DNA from 2 places in the Peribacillus sp. FSL M8-0224 genome. Region 2 is predicted to be linked to the other one. Evidence: a T-box and tRNA genes for the amino acid it is inferred to sense, from the RefSeq annotation. Region 2 holds a T-box; the other holds one or more tRNA genes.

Region 1 (3,261 bases), 760 kb from region 2:
CTTGTTACGACTTCACCCCAATCATCTGTCCCACCTTAGGCGGCTGGCTCCATGAAGGTTACCTCACCGACTTCGGGTGTTACAAACTCTCGTGGTGTGACGGGCGGTGTGTACAAGGCCCGGGAACGTATTCACCGCGGCATGCTGATCCGCGATTACTAGCGATTCCGGCTTCATGCAGGCGAGTTGCAGCCTGCAATCCGAACTGAGAATGGCTTTATGGGATTCGCTTACCTTCGCAGGTTTGCAGCCCTTTGTACCATCCATTGTAGCACGTGTGTAGCCCAGGTCATAAGGGGCATGATGATTTGACGTCATCCCCACCTTCCTCCGGTTTGTCACCGGCAGTCACCTTAGAGTGCCCAACTGAATGCTGGCAACTAAGATCAAGGGTTGCGCTCGTTGCGGGACTTAACCCAACATCTCACGACACGAGCTGACGACAACCATGCACCACCTGTCACTCTGTCCCCCGAAGGGGAAAGCCCTATCTCTAGGGTTGTCAGAGGATGTCAAGACCTGGTAAGGTTCTTCGCGTTGCTTCGAATTAAACCACATGCTCCACCGCTTGTGCGGGCCCCCGTCAATTCCTTTGAGTTTCAGCCTTGCGGCCGTACTCCCCAGGCGGAGTGCTTAATGCGTTAGCTGCAGCACTAAAGGGCGGAAACCCTCTAACACTTAGCACTCATCGTTTACGGCGTGGACTACCAGGGTATCTAATCCTGTTTGCTCCCCACGCTTTCGCGCCTCAGTGTCAGTTACAGACCAGAAAGTCGCCTTCGCCACTGGTGTTCCTCCAAATCTCTACGCATTTCACCGCTACACTTGGAATTCCACTTTCCTCTTCTGCACTCAAGTTCCCCAGTTTCCAATGACCCTCCACGGTTGAGCCGTGGGCTTTCACATCAGACTTAAGGAACCACCTGCGCGCGCTTTACGCCCAATAATTCCGGACAACGCTTGCCACCTACGTATTACCGCGGCTGCTGGCACGTAGTTAGCCGTGGCTTTCTGGTTAGGTACCGTCAAGGTACCAGCAGTTACTCTGGTACTTGTTCTTCCCTAACAACAGAACTTTACGACCCGAAGGCCTTCTTCGTTCACGCGGCGTTGCTCCGTCAGACTTTCGTCCATTGCGGAAGATTCCCTACTGCTGCCTCCCGTAGGAGTCTGGGCCGTGTCTCAGTCCCAGTGTGGCCGATCACCCTCTCAGGTCGGCTACGCATCGTCGCCTTGGTGAGCCATTACCTCACCAACTAGCTAATGCGCCGCGGGCCCATCTATAAGTGACAGCGTAAACCGTCTTTCCATCTTCTCTCATGCGAGAAAAGAACGTATCCGGTATTAGCTCCGGTTTCCCGAAGTTATCCCAGTCTTATAGGCAGGTTGCCCACGTGTTACTCACCCGTCCGCCGCTAATCTCAGGGAGCAAGCTCCCATCGATTCGCTCGACTTGCATGTATTAGGCACGCCGCCAGCGTTCGTCCTGAGCCAGGATCAAACTCTCCGAAGAAATGTTTGACTTGCTCATTTGCTTTTTTTGATAGTATGTGCTCACTTAAAATTTAACGTTGGCGCTTTGTTTTGTTCAGTTTTCAAAGAGCAATTTGACTCTTCTTAAAGAATCAACTTACATATCATAACAAACCCAAATCGGCTTGTCAAGTTTTTTTGGTGGAGCCTAGCGGGATCGAACCGCTGACCTCCTGCGTGCAAGGCAGGCGCTCTCCCAGCTGAGCTAAGGCCCCAAAAAATAATGGTCGGGAAGACAGGATTCGAACCTGCGACCCCTTGGTCCCAAACCAAGTGCTCTACCAAGCTGAGCTACTTCCCGAAAAAAACATGGTGCGCCCGGCGGGAGTCGAACCTACAACCTTCTGATTCGTAGTCAGATGCTCTATCCAATTGAGCTACGGGCGCATATTAAGATGGTGCCGAGGACCGGAATCGAACCGGTACGGTAGTCACCTACCGCAGGATTTTAAGTCCTGTGCGTCTGCCAGTTCCGCCACCCCGGCATAAATAAATAGTGGAGCGGAAGACGGGATTCGAACCCGCGACCCCAACCTTGGCAAGGTTGTATTCTACCACTGAACTACTTCCGCGAACATGCGGGTGAAGGGACTTGAACCCCCACGCCTTGCGGCGCCAGATCCTAAGTCTGGTGCGTCTGCCAATTCCGCCACACCCGCATAATAAAATGGTGAGCCATGAAGGATTCGAACCTTCGACCCTCTGATTAAAAGTCAGATGCTCTACCAACTGAGCTAATGGCTCATATAAACTATTTATATATGCTATATCAAGCTTGTATGAAAATGGTGCCGGCAAGAGGACTTGAACCCCCAACCTACTGATTACAAGTCAGTTGCTCTACCAGTTGAGCTACACCGGCAAGTGTAAAAATGGTGGAGGATGACGGGATCGAACCGCCGACCCTCTGCTTGTAAGGCAGATGCTCTCCCAGCTGAGCTAATCCTCCATATATAACTGCTTGGCGGCGTCCTACTCTCACAGGGGGAAACCCCTAACTACCATCGGCGCTGAAGAGCTTAACTGCCGTGTTCGGAATGGGAACGGGTGTGACCTCTTCGCTATCGCCACCAAACATAAAAGGAACGTTGTTCCTTCAAAACTAGATAATAAGAAGGTATTTCATTTTTTAAAAAGCGTTGGTTAAGTCCTCGATCTATTAGTATCAGTCAGCTCCACATGTCACCATGCTTCCACCTCTGACCTATCAACCTGATCATCTTTCAGGGATCTTACTAGCTTGCGCCATGGGAAATCTCATCTTGAGGGGGGCTTCATGCTTAGATGCTTTCAGCACTTATCCCGTCCGCACGTAGCTACCCAGCTATGCCTTTGGCAAGACAACTGGTACACCAGCGGTGCGTCCATCCCGGTCCTCTCGTACTAAGGACAGCTCCTCTCAAATTTCCTGCGCCCGCGACGGATAGGGACCGAACTGTCTCACGACGTTCTGAACCCAGCTCGCGTACCGCTTTAATGGGCGAACAGCCCAACCCTTGGGACCGACTACAGCCCCAGGATGCGATGAGCCGACATCGAGGTGCCAAACCTCCCCGTCGATGTGGACTCTTGGGGGAGATAAGCCTGTTATCCCCGGGGTAGCTTTTATCCGTTGAGCGATGGCCCTTCCATGCGGAACCACCGGATCACTAAGCCCGACTTTCGTCCCTGCTCGACTTGTAGGTCTCGCAGTCAAGCTCCCTTGTGCCTTTACACTCTACGAATGAT
Region 2 (3,261 bases):
TGCTTCCTGCCCACTGCGGCATCGTATTCGTCTCACGGCGTCCTTTTCGTCCGTTTTCATCCGTTACATTCACCCATTCCGATATGTTCGCAAGAGGTGATTCGCCTGTACCCGAAGGCTTGATGTCCGTAGTTTTCGGTAAAATCAATGGAAGTTCTTCTTCCTTCACTGGAGACATCGTGCCGTCTTCCCAATGGATGATTGGAATCGGTTCACCCCAGTAACGCTGACGGCTGAATAACCAGTCGCGAAGGCGGTATGTTATTTTTTTCGTGCCGATTTCTTTTTCTTCCAGCCATTTGATCATGGTCGAAATGGCTTCTTCCTTATTCAACCCATCAAGGAATTCCGAATTCACATGAAGTCCATCGCCTGTATATGCTTCACTTGTCACGTCTCCGCCAGCTACGACTTCCTTGATCGGCAAGTCGAACTTTACTGCGAATTCATAATCTCGCTCATCATGGGCAGGAACGGCCATGATTGCTCCTGTTCCGTAGCTGATCAACACATAATCGGCAATCCAGATCGGCATTTTTTCGCCGTTTACCGGGTTAATCGCATAAGCCCCCGTGAACACGCCTGATTTATCCTTTGCCAAGTCTGTTCTTTCCAAGTCGCTTTTATGTTTCACTTCATCTAAATAGGCTTCAACTGCCGCCCTTTGATCAGCCGTCGTAATTTTATCGACAAACGGATGTTCAGGTGCCAATACGGCATATGTTGCACCGAATAACGTATCCGGTCGAGTCGTGAACACCGTGAATGTTTCATCAAAGCCATCGATATTGAATGTGACCTCCGCTCCCTCGGAACGGCCAATCCAGTTACGCTGCATATCCTTGATGTTTTCCGGCCAATCCACATCATTAAGATCGTCGATTAAACGATCAGCATACGCCGTGATGCGAAGCATCCACTGTTTCATTGGGCGGCGCTCAACAGGATGGCCTCCACGCTCACTTTTCCCATCGATGACTTCTTCATTCGCCAATACCGTGCCAAGTGCAGGACACCAGTTAACGGCCACTTCATCAATATAGGCAAGGCCCTTTTCATATAATTTCAAGAAGATCCATTGCGTCCATTTGTAATAGTCGGGATCTGTCGTGTTTATTTCACGATCCCAGTCATAAGAAAAACCAAGGGCTTTGATTTGGCGGCGGAACGTATTGATGTTGTGCTCCGTGAATTCAGCTGGATCATTTCCCGTATCGATCGCATATTGCTCTGCCGGAAGTCCAAAAGCGTCCCAGCCGATCGGATGCAATACATTATACCCCTGTGCCCGTTTCATCCGTGCCAGGATGTCGCTTGCCGTATAACCTTCCGGGTGCCCCACATGAAGACCAGCCCCTGAAGGATATGGGAACATATCCAGCGCGTAGAATTTGCGTTTGCCGCTTTCTTCACCCGTTTTGAATGTCTTATTGCCTTCCCAATACTTTTGCCATTTCGTTTCTATGCTTCTATGGTCAAAACTCATATGATTTCCTCCTAATTTCCGTATAAAAAACAATAAAAAACCCCTCATCCCAAAATAGGGACGAGAGGATTATGTATATCTTCCCGCGGTACCACCCACATTGGCGATAGCTAAAATCCGCCCAGCTTAAAACATCCGTAACATGGATTAAAACGCCAGGCATTACTTATTAATTCACACCCGGGACTCCAAGGCGAGTTCGCGACCGTCCCAGGTTGACTTGCACCATCCGTCAACTCTCTTTACTGGTTTAAACCGCTACTATTCCTCATCATAGTCTTTATGAGAATATTGATTTTATTTCATTCTAGTCAATTTCACCGATAATTGCAATAGCCGTACATAAACATTATCGACAGGTTTTTCATTATATATGCGAATTCAGGAAAATTCGTGCAAAAAAGGGAGCTATTCATTCATAGCTCCCCTGCTTCCATTTAATGTCGCAGTAAAATCATTTCATTCCTCAATTCGTTCAACTGCTGCTTCATCCGCGAAAGCATTTCCCGTTGCTGGTCATTCGAACTGGCATACAATCGTTCCATATCCGTCAAAGCCTCTTCGATATACCTTTGCGAATTTTGAAATTGTTCATCATCATAATGCTCCTGCCGTGAGGCCTCGTTAAATTCAAACTCTGCAAAATGGAGAGCCCCTTCACATTGCTCTAAAAAATGATCGACGGATTGTCTGGTTGCCATTTCAAACCCTCTCCTTCGCGTCTCATTTGGATGATTCGGAATCATCTTTTCTAGTTTGAGCAAATAACGGGAGGATTATCATTTTTTTTTGAACAATCAACCTTTATCCCAAAACTTCTCACCTTGATGGGAAATGAACTGCTCGATCCATTCGGCAAAGCCCATATGGAGCTTCTCGCCTTCTTCAAAATCATCGATATGGCCTTTTACCATTAAATACTCCTTATCGCCTTTGGCGACGGCTTCCCCATCGATCACAATATTATCTTGATAAATGCAGGCCACTTTATAGCATCCCTCGTAGGAATTTTCATATGTGTAATTAATAATATCATCCAAGCTGTATAAATCGTTTTCCCCGCCTGATTCCACATTATCGAACAGACGGCATCCATTGGTTATTTTTAAAAACTCCTTATAATCCTCAGGCAGAAGCAGTCCGGTTTTCTTTTCAAAGGAATGAATTTGTTCATCCGAAGCAGGTGAATTGAAGGTGCAAGTGGCTTTGTATGTGAACCCATCTTCATTTACTTCGATCACCTGATTATTTTCGGCTAATTTCTTTTTCATTTGTTTGATCGCTTCTTCAACTTGACCGGTCATGTCCATCAGCTCCCGATTGGATATAGTCATTCAAAGATAAACTGGAAATAGCAGCAAAATATTTAGCCTTCAAGTATACAGTATACGCTTATTTTTCAAAAAAAGACCTAGCTGCGAGAATGTTGTATAATATATGTTGCGCTTTATTTTATTTAGGAGGTTGCTGATTTGAATCAAGCAAACCCGTTTATATATGCAACGGACAACAAACGATATCATACATGGAATTACCACCTGAGAGAACATTTTGGACATAAGGTCTTTAAAGTTGCCCTGGATGGCGGTTTTGACTGTCCGAACCGTGATGGCACCGTCGCACATGGCGGCTGTACCTTCTGCAGTGCCTCAGGCTCTGGTGACTTCGCTGGCAGCAGGGTTGAACCCTTGGACGTCCAGTTTAAGAAAATCAGCGAACGGATGCACCATAAATGGAAAGATGGAAAATATATGGCCTATTTCCAAGCATTCACG

Evidence for each region. A T-box is a leader RNA that pairs with one kind of tRNA and senses whether it is charged. The one in region 2 lies ahead of leuS (leucine--tRNA ligase), so its partner is inferred to be a tRNA-Leu.
Region 1: it encodes a tRNA-Leu, which carries the amino acid that the T-box ahead of leuS (leucine--tRNA ligase) is inferred to sense. The anticodon was not compared.

What each region holds. Positions count from the first base shown of each region.
Region 1 is NZ_JBBOOJ010000001.1:5,394,876-5,398,136, reverse strand. Features, by position in the region: rRNA gene MKX49_RS26310 (16S ribosomal RNA) at 1-1,513, opposite strand, end outside; tRNA gene MKX49_RS26305 (tRNA-Ala) at 1,673-1,748, opposite strand; tRNA gene MKX49_RS26300 (tRNA-Pro) at 1,758-1,834, opposite strand; tRNA gene MKX49_RS26295 (tRNA-Arg) at 1,844-1,920, opposite strand; tRNA gene MKX49_RS26290 (tRNA-Leu) at 1,930-2,018, opposite strand; tRNA gene MKX49_RS26285 (tRNA-Gly) at 2,031-2,105, opposite strand; tRNA gene MKX49_RS26280 (tRNA-Leu) at 2,111-2,192, opposite strand; tRNA gene MKX49_RS26275 (tRNA-Lys) at 2,202-2,277, opposite strand; tRNA gene MKX49_RS26270 (tRNA-Thr) at 2,320-2,395, opposite strand; tRNA gene MKX49_RS26265 (tRNA-Val) at 2,407-2,482, opposite strand; rRNA gene rrf (5S ribosomal RNA) at 2,493-2,608, opposite strand; rRNA gene MKX49_RS26255 (23S ribosomal RNA) at 2,673-3,261, opposite strand, start outside.
Region 2 is NZ_JBBOOJ010000001.1:4,638,571-4,641,831, forward strand. Features, by position in the region: gene leuS (leucine--tRNA ligase) at 1-1,486, opposite strand, end outside; T-box leader at 1,540-1,770, opposite strand; gene MKX49_RS22460 (DUF2524 family protein) at 1,924-2,187, opposite strand; gene MKX49_RS22465 (SMI1/KNR4 family protein) at 2,284-2,790, opposite strand; gene MKX49_RS22470 (TIGR01212 family radical SAM protein) at 2,959-3,261, shown strand, end outside.